Regions from separate parts of the Marinobacter nanhaiticus D15-8W genome, predicted to be linked through region 1. Evidence: predicted binding sites of a transcription regulator. Region 1 holds the regulator's gene; each other region holds the start of a gene.
What was found. The regulator sigma-54, encoded in region 1, starts transcription at its own class of promoters, with help from an activator protein. The targets are predictions, from matches to a motif close to ANTGGCATNNANNTTGCTNT.

Region 1 (2,253 bases):
CGGCGGCCATAACGTTGTCATCTGCACACCCATGGCAGTAAACTTCGGCAAAGAATTTGCTTGTAGAACCGGGTCGCTACTTTGCAGCAACCATATCAATGCCCTATGCAATGCCTAATAATTGAGGGCGCGGCTTGGTTCGGCAAAAAATTAACCGCCGATAGCGCGGAGCCTCTGAAAAGCTCCAAAGGGTGACGGGACTAATTCAATGGTAATGAAAGCTTCGCTCCAGCTTAAGCTGGGTCAGCAGCTCACCATGACACCACAATTGCAGCAGGCCATTCGCCTCCTGCAGCTGTCGACGCTGGATCTACAACAGGAGATCCAGCAGGCTCTTGAATCCAACCCCATGCTCGAGAACTCCGAGGAAGAAGAAGGCTCGGACAACTCGACTGATTCCGAGAGCAACGCCGACGGCACCGAAGTAAAGGATCAGGACGACACCCGTTCGCAACAGGAAGACGGTAACTGGGACGAATCCGGCGACGATCAGGACTGGTCAGCCGACAATGAGCAGGACATCCCGGACGATCTGCCGGTCGATACCGCCTGGGACGATATCTACCAGTCTGCACCAGCGTCAGCGTCCCGCGGTGACGACGAAGACGACACTGACTTCGAGTCGCGTAATTCCCCGACGGAAACCCTGCAGGACCACCTACTCTGGCAATTGAACCTGACACCCATGAGCGATCGCGATCGGGCAATTGCGCATGCATTGCTGGATTCCGTCGATACGCGCGGTTATCTGGTCACCAGTCTTGAGGACATCCACACCGGCCTGCTGGACGAGACCGACGAGGACCCGCTGGAAATGGACGAGGTTGAAGCGGTGCTACGCCGACTGCAGCACTTCGACCCGCCCGGCGTTTTTGCCCGGGACCTGCAGGAATGCCTGCTGATCCAGCTCAACCAGTTCCCAGCAGAAACGCCCTGGCTGCCCCAGGCCCGCCTGGTAGTAAGTCATTACATCAACTTGCTGGGCAACCGCGATTACGCCCAACTCCTGCGTCGCAGCCGGTTGACCGAAGAACAGCTGAAGGCGGTTCTGGCGCTGATTCAGACCCTGGATCCGCGTCCGGGCGACATCCTCGACCAAGCCGAGCCCGACTATGTGGTCCCGGACGTGGTCGTCAGCAAATCCAAGGGGCGTTGGCGCGTCGAACTGAATCCGGAAATTGCGCCCCGTATTCGGGTTAACGCCGGCTATGCGGCGCTGATCCGCCGGGCAGACAACAGTGCAGAGAACACCTACCTGCGCGACCAGCTTCAGGAAGCCAAGTGGTTCATCAAGAGTCTGCAGAGCCGCAACGAAACCCTGCTAAAGGTAGCGACCCGTATCGTCGAGCATCAGCAGGGCTTCCTGGATCACGGCGAGGAAGCAATGAAGCCGCTGATCCTGTCGGATATAGCCCAGGCGGTGAGCATGCACGAATCGACGATATCCCGGGTAACGACCCAGAAGTACATGCACACACCACGGGGCATTTTCGAGCTCAAATATTTCTTCTCGAGTCATGTCAGTACCAACGAAGGCGGGGAGTGTTCGTCCACTGCAATCCGTGCCATGATCAAGAAACTGGTAGCGGCAGAAACACCAAAGAAGCCGCTTAGCGACAGCAAGATTGCCGCTTTGCTCGGCGATCAGGGCATCAACGTCGCCCGAAGGACGGTAGCGAAGTATCGCGAAGCGATGCACATTCCACCGTCCAACGAACGCAAACGACTGGTATGAGGGACTGCTGCTCCAATGAGTGAGCGGCTGCGAGGGCATTATTTCTGGCGTCCGCCGTCCGCGACGGGCTCAACACCGGAGACCTTCCGGGCCTCCGGGCATGTCGACAAGTAGGAGAAGCCTATGCAACTCAATATGTCAGGTCACCATGTCGAATTGACTCCCTCCCTGAAGGACTATGTGTCAGAAAAGTTCGAGAAACTCGAACGCCATTTCGACCATATCAGTAACTGTCAGGTGACCCTGTCCGTGGTGAAGCTCCGCCATACCGCCGAAGCCACCCTCCACGTCGTCGGCGGCGAGGTTCACGCAAAGGCTCAAGACGAAGATATGTATGCAGCGATTGATTCGCTTGTAGACAAGCTTGATCGGCAGATCCTGAAGCACAAGGAGAAGACGGTCGATCGAATGCACGGCGCGGCCAGTCGCTAGCCGTTTCATCAAGGAAAAGCATTCCATCCATGACGGAAACACCTTTAACCATCCAGTCCATCCTGGTACCCGAGCTCACCCTTTGC
Region 2 (2,253 bases), 1.4 Mb from region 1:
GTCTGGCGGCCAGGGCTCCAACCGAGGAAGCGCTGACGACAATGCCTCTGACAACAAGAGTGGTGCAGCAGGAGAGCAGGCCGCCGAGCAGGACAGCGTGACCGGTGATGAAGTACTGCCGATGCTGTTCTCGGTACCTGGCCAGCAGGAAACGGGAGCTCAGGCCGTGAACGGTCTGACTGTCGGCGCCAACGCAAAGGGTACCGGGCTACCGCCCACATCGGGTACGGTGTTGGACAAGTTGATGATGCAGCCTCAGCAACAGGGTGCAGGTGCCGGTAGCGGAGACTCGCTGCTGGGCATGAAGGGCGAACAATTAGGATTGCTGGCGGGGAAGACCGCTTTAGGCGCGGACGGCAAGGCCGTGGATTTTTCGGGCCAGTTGGCCCGTTTCCAGGGTAGTGGCGAGACATCGTCCCAGCAGAACCCTGCAACGGCCTTGCAGCGCGGTTTGGAAGGGCGCGAGTCCATGGCTACGCTGAAGAGCTACTCCACCAGCGTGGAGTTGCCGGTCCAGCACGCGCAGTGGGGCGAAAAGGTCGCCGGTAAGCTCGCCTGGCTGACCAGTCAGCGCATGTCTGCGGCGGAAATCCATATCACGCCGCCGGATCTCGGTCCGCTCGAGGTGCGCGTTCAGGTTCAGCACGACCAGGCGCATGTGACGGTCCACGCTACCCATTCAGCCGTACGTGATCAGCTTGAACTCAACGGCCACCGCCTGCGGGATATGCTTCAGGAGAATGGTCTCAACCTGGAGAAATTCGAGGTTTCCGCCGAATCCTCGGATCAGGGGGCGCAGCAGGATTTGGCTGAAGAAGGAGGCTCCGGCGGTCGTGGTTATGGTCGAGGTGCCGACGCTGAACTTGAGGTCGTGGACGAACCTTTGGCGGGGGGAAGCCTGGACTTGAGCTGGCGTGGCGAGGTGGATCTCTACGCCTGATCAGGCACTGTGAATCGCTGACCCGGCAGACCGTGGTTTATGTCTTTCGGTACAGACGCTAAACTTCTGTTTTATCAACGTGTCTGGAACGATGGGTAGACTGCGGCTCCCGGTGGCCGGAGATACGGGCTGGTCTTTTCAGACTGGCCTGGTTCTTGCTCAAGATCCGGGCGTATTCGTGCGATGACAATAAACTGACTGTTGTGGACTATGGCAGAAAATTCGGAGCAGGCGCCTGCGGGCAAGAAGGGTAAACTCAAACTCATTATTGGCCTGGTCGTCATTATCGTGCTGGCCGTCGCGCTGTCGGTTGCAGGCACCCTCTGGTTCCTGAAATCCGATGACGGTGCAGCGCAAGAAGACGATTCCGAAGCTGCGGCTGAGGAAGCGTTCACGCCCAGTCTCTACTATTCCATCGACAAGCCGTTTATCGTCACCCTATCCACGGACGGGCGACAGCGCTACATGCAGATTTTCGTCGCCCTGCAGAGTCGCAATCAGGCGGCGCTCGACGCCGCGCAGACCCATATGCCCCTGATTCGCAGTCGTCTGCTGACATTGTTCGGCGCGCAGGATTTCCAGGCCATGCAGACCCCCGAGGGCAAGCAGAAGCTGCTCGATGAGGCGCTGGCCACCGTCAACACGGTATTGGAACAGGAAAGCGCCGAACCGATTGACAGTATCCTGTTCGAGAATTTCGTATTGCAGTAGATTTTGCGAGTGTCGTGAAGAGATTGTTTGAGACAATAACGTTTTGAAGAGAACTGCGGCAGGGCCGGGCACATAAACCGGCGATGCCATCCATCCGGTCGTCCACCGGGCAACCATCGAGGTCGGATTACAGGTATGCAGGACTTACTGTCACAAGACGAAATCGACGCGCTGTTGCACGGCGTCGACGACGGTGACATCGACACCTACGACGATGCAGACGAGGCGGGCGTCAAATCGTATGACCTGGCGAGCCAGGACCGCATCGTCCGCGGGCGGATGCCGACCCTCGAGATGATCAACGAGCGTTTCGCCCGCTACACCCGTATCAGTTTGTTCAACCTGCTGCGCCGCAACGCGGACGTCTCCACTGGCGGCGTACAGATCATGAAGTTTGGCGAGTACATCCACACCCTTTATGTGCCTACCAGTCTCAACCTGGTGAAGATGCGTCCCCTGCGGGGCACCGGCCTGTTTATCCTGGACGCCAAGCTGGTGTTCAAGCTGGTTGATAACTTCTTCGGTGGTGAAGGCCGCCACGCCAAGATAGAGGGGCGGGAGTTCACGCCCACCGAAACCCGCATCGTGCAGATGATGCTGAA
Region 3 (2,253 bases), 1.6 Mb from region 1:
TAGCGTCGGTGGCCCCCTGGTCGAGCCATGACCTGCAACTCCGCGACTGGGTCGCAGCCGCGGGACCTGACGCACGCAACCACTTGCAGATTGTCCCTGTGTCTCCAGTGCAGATGGAGGATGCCTTCCGCGCCGGCGCCATCGAAGGCTGCTGTGTGGGCGAGCCCTGGAACAGCCTGCTGGAGTGGCAGGACCTGGGGGTCATCCTTCATGCTGGCCACCAGATCTGGCAGAACTCGCCGGAGAAGGTGTTGGGGATGCGCAAGGACTGGGCCGACCAACATACCGAAATCCACCAGCGCCTGATTCGCGTTTTACTGCGTGCCTGCCAGTGGCTGGATAATCCGGAACATCATGCGGCGCTGCGGGATATCCTTTCTGACGAGCGGTATCTCGGCAATCAGGTCAAGGCCTTGGATGGACACCCCTTCTCGCTGTTCCACCCGCGGCTTCACCAGCACTTCTTCCGGGATAGCGCGAATTTCCCCTGGCTCTCCCAGGCGCATTGGCTGGCCACGCGACTGGCCCGTTGGGGGCAACTGGATGAACCCTCAGCCGCGGACATCCGCGGTATCGTGAAGCCTGCCCTGTTCCGCAAGGCTGCACGCTCGATGGGTATCGATGCGCCTCGCATCGACGCCAAGACTGAAGGTCACCACCGGTTACCTTATGTGCTCGAAGGTGGGGATGGCCCGGTGAATATCTCGGGTGACAGCCTGTTGGGTGAGCATATTCATCATTGGCCGGGTTGATCGGAGTTCCCTGAGGCAACAAATGTAGGTTGGGTTCACCCAAGGGCGTAAAAGCACAGCGTAACTCAACAACCCTTCTGATAAATTCAAACTCTCTTTAACCTCTGAACTCCATGTCGGATTACGCTTTGCTAATCCGACCTATGTTTCAACGCCTCCATTCTCCGCAATACTTTCGCTTTCCTCGCCCGGCCGTGGTGCATTTTTTAGACAACTGACCCATAAAGACTCTCGCTCTTTAGAACCGAAGCCCTCACCAAAAACATAACATCATGTTTTCATTGTTTTATTTTAATTGGCACACCTCCTGCTTTATTCCTAGAGACGATTACGCGTACTGAGGCGCTCGCCCTTTGGCGGACGCCGGACAGTTTTACCCAGACGATACGATCTGCAGGCATTGGCGCCTGTTCCCGGTTTTCCCCGGGGACGGGCGCTTTTTTTTGGCCTGAAAAAAATGAACGACTCAAACCAAGGAGAGACGCATGGCTAGCCGTACCCTGACCGCAACACTGGTAGTAGCGCTTGGCCTGTTCCAGACCGCGACTGCCGGCGCGGAGGAGATTGGGCCACCCGAACAGCCGGATCTGAGGATCGGTTTCATCAAACTGACCGACATGGCCCCGCTGGCCGTCGCGTGGGAGCAGGGCTTCTTTATGGACGAGGGGCTGTTCGTAGAGCTTGAAGCCCAAGCCAACTGGAAAGTGCTGCTTGACCGGGTTATCACCGGTGAACTCGACGGCGCGCACATGCTCGCTGGCCAGCCGCTGGGAGCCACTATAGGTTACGGCACTCAGGCCGATGTGATCACCGCATTCAGCATGGACCTCAACGGCAACGGGATTACGGTGTCCAACGACGTTTGGGAACAGATGGAAGAATACATCCCACAGAATGGCGACGGCCAACCCGAGCATCCCATCAGTGCAGCGGCTCTGAAACCCGTCGTGGAAGCCCAGCGCGATACCGGCCAGCCGTTCAAGATGGGCATGGTGTTCCCCGTGTCCACCCATAACTACGAGCTGCGCTACTGGCTTGCCGCCGGCGGCCTCAACCCCGGCTACTATGCGCCGCACAAGGGCGATACCAGCGGCACCCTACAGGCGGATGTGCAACTGTCCGTCACGCCTCCGCCGCAAATGCCGGCCACGCTGGAGGCCGATACCATCCAGGGTTACTGCGTCGGCGAACCCTGGAACCAGCAGGCAGTTTTCAAGGGGATCGGCGTGCCGGTGATCACCGACTTCGAAATCTGGCCGAACAACCCGGAGAAGGTATTCGGCGTCACGCAGTCCTGGGCTGAAAAGAATCCCAATACCCACCTGCATTTGCTGCGGGCACTCATTCGCGCCGCCCACTGGCTGGACGAGAACAACAATGCAAACCGCGAGGAAGCGGTGAAGATCCTGGCCCGTCCCAATTACGTGGGCGCCGACGAGGAAGTGATCGCCAACTCCATGACCGGCACCTTCGAGTATGAAAAGGGCGACGTGCGCCAGGT

Region 2: a site for sigma-54 is predicted at 1,083-1,102, ahead of RE428_RS14765 (flagellar basal body-associated FliL family protein). Genes of this name have one in related genera too.
Region 3: a site for sigma-54 is predicted at 1,047-1,066, ahead of RE428_RS01400 (CmpA/NrtA family ABC transporter substrate-binding protein). Genes of this name have one in related genera too.

What each region holds. Positions count from the first base shown of each region.
Region 1 covers NZ_AP028878.1:1,906,984-1,909,236, reverse strand. The annotation lists gene RE428_RS08595 (hypothetical protein) at 1-118, shown strand, start outside; gene RE428_RS08590 (RNA polymerase factor sigma-54) at 215-1,735, shown strand; gene hpf (ribosome hibernation-promoting factor, HPF/YfiA family) at 1,859-2,167, shown strand; gene ptsN (PTS IIA-like nitrogen regulatory protein PtsN) at 2,197-2,253, shown strand, end outside.
Region 2 covers NZ_AP028878.1:3,326,223-3,328,475, reverse strand. The annotation lists gene RE428_RS14770 (flagellar hook-length control protein FliK) at 1-940, shown strand, start outside; gene RE428_RS14765 (flagellar basal body-associated FliL family protein) at 1,151-1,651, shown strand; gene fliM (flagellar motor switch protein FliM) at 1,787-2,253, shown strand, end outside.
Region 3 covers NZ_AP028878.1:307,910-310,162, reverse strand. The annotation lists gene RE428_RS01405 (ABC transporter substrate-binding protein) at 1-752, shown strand, start outside; gene RE428_RS01400 (CmpA/NrtA family ABC transporter substrate-binding protein) at 1,238-2,253, shown strand, end outside.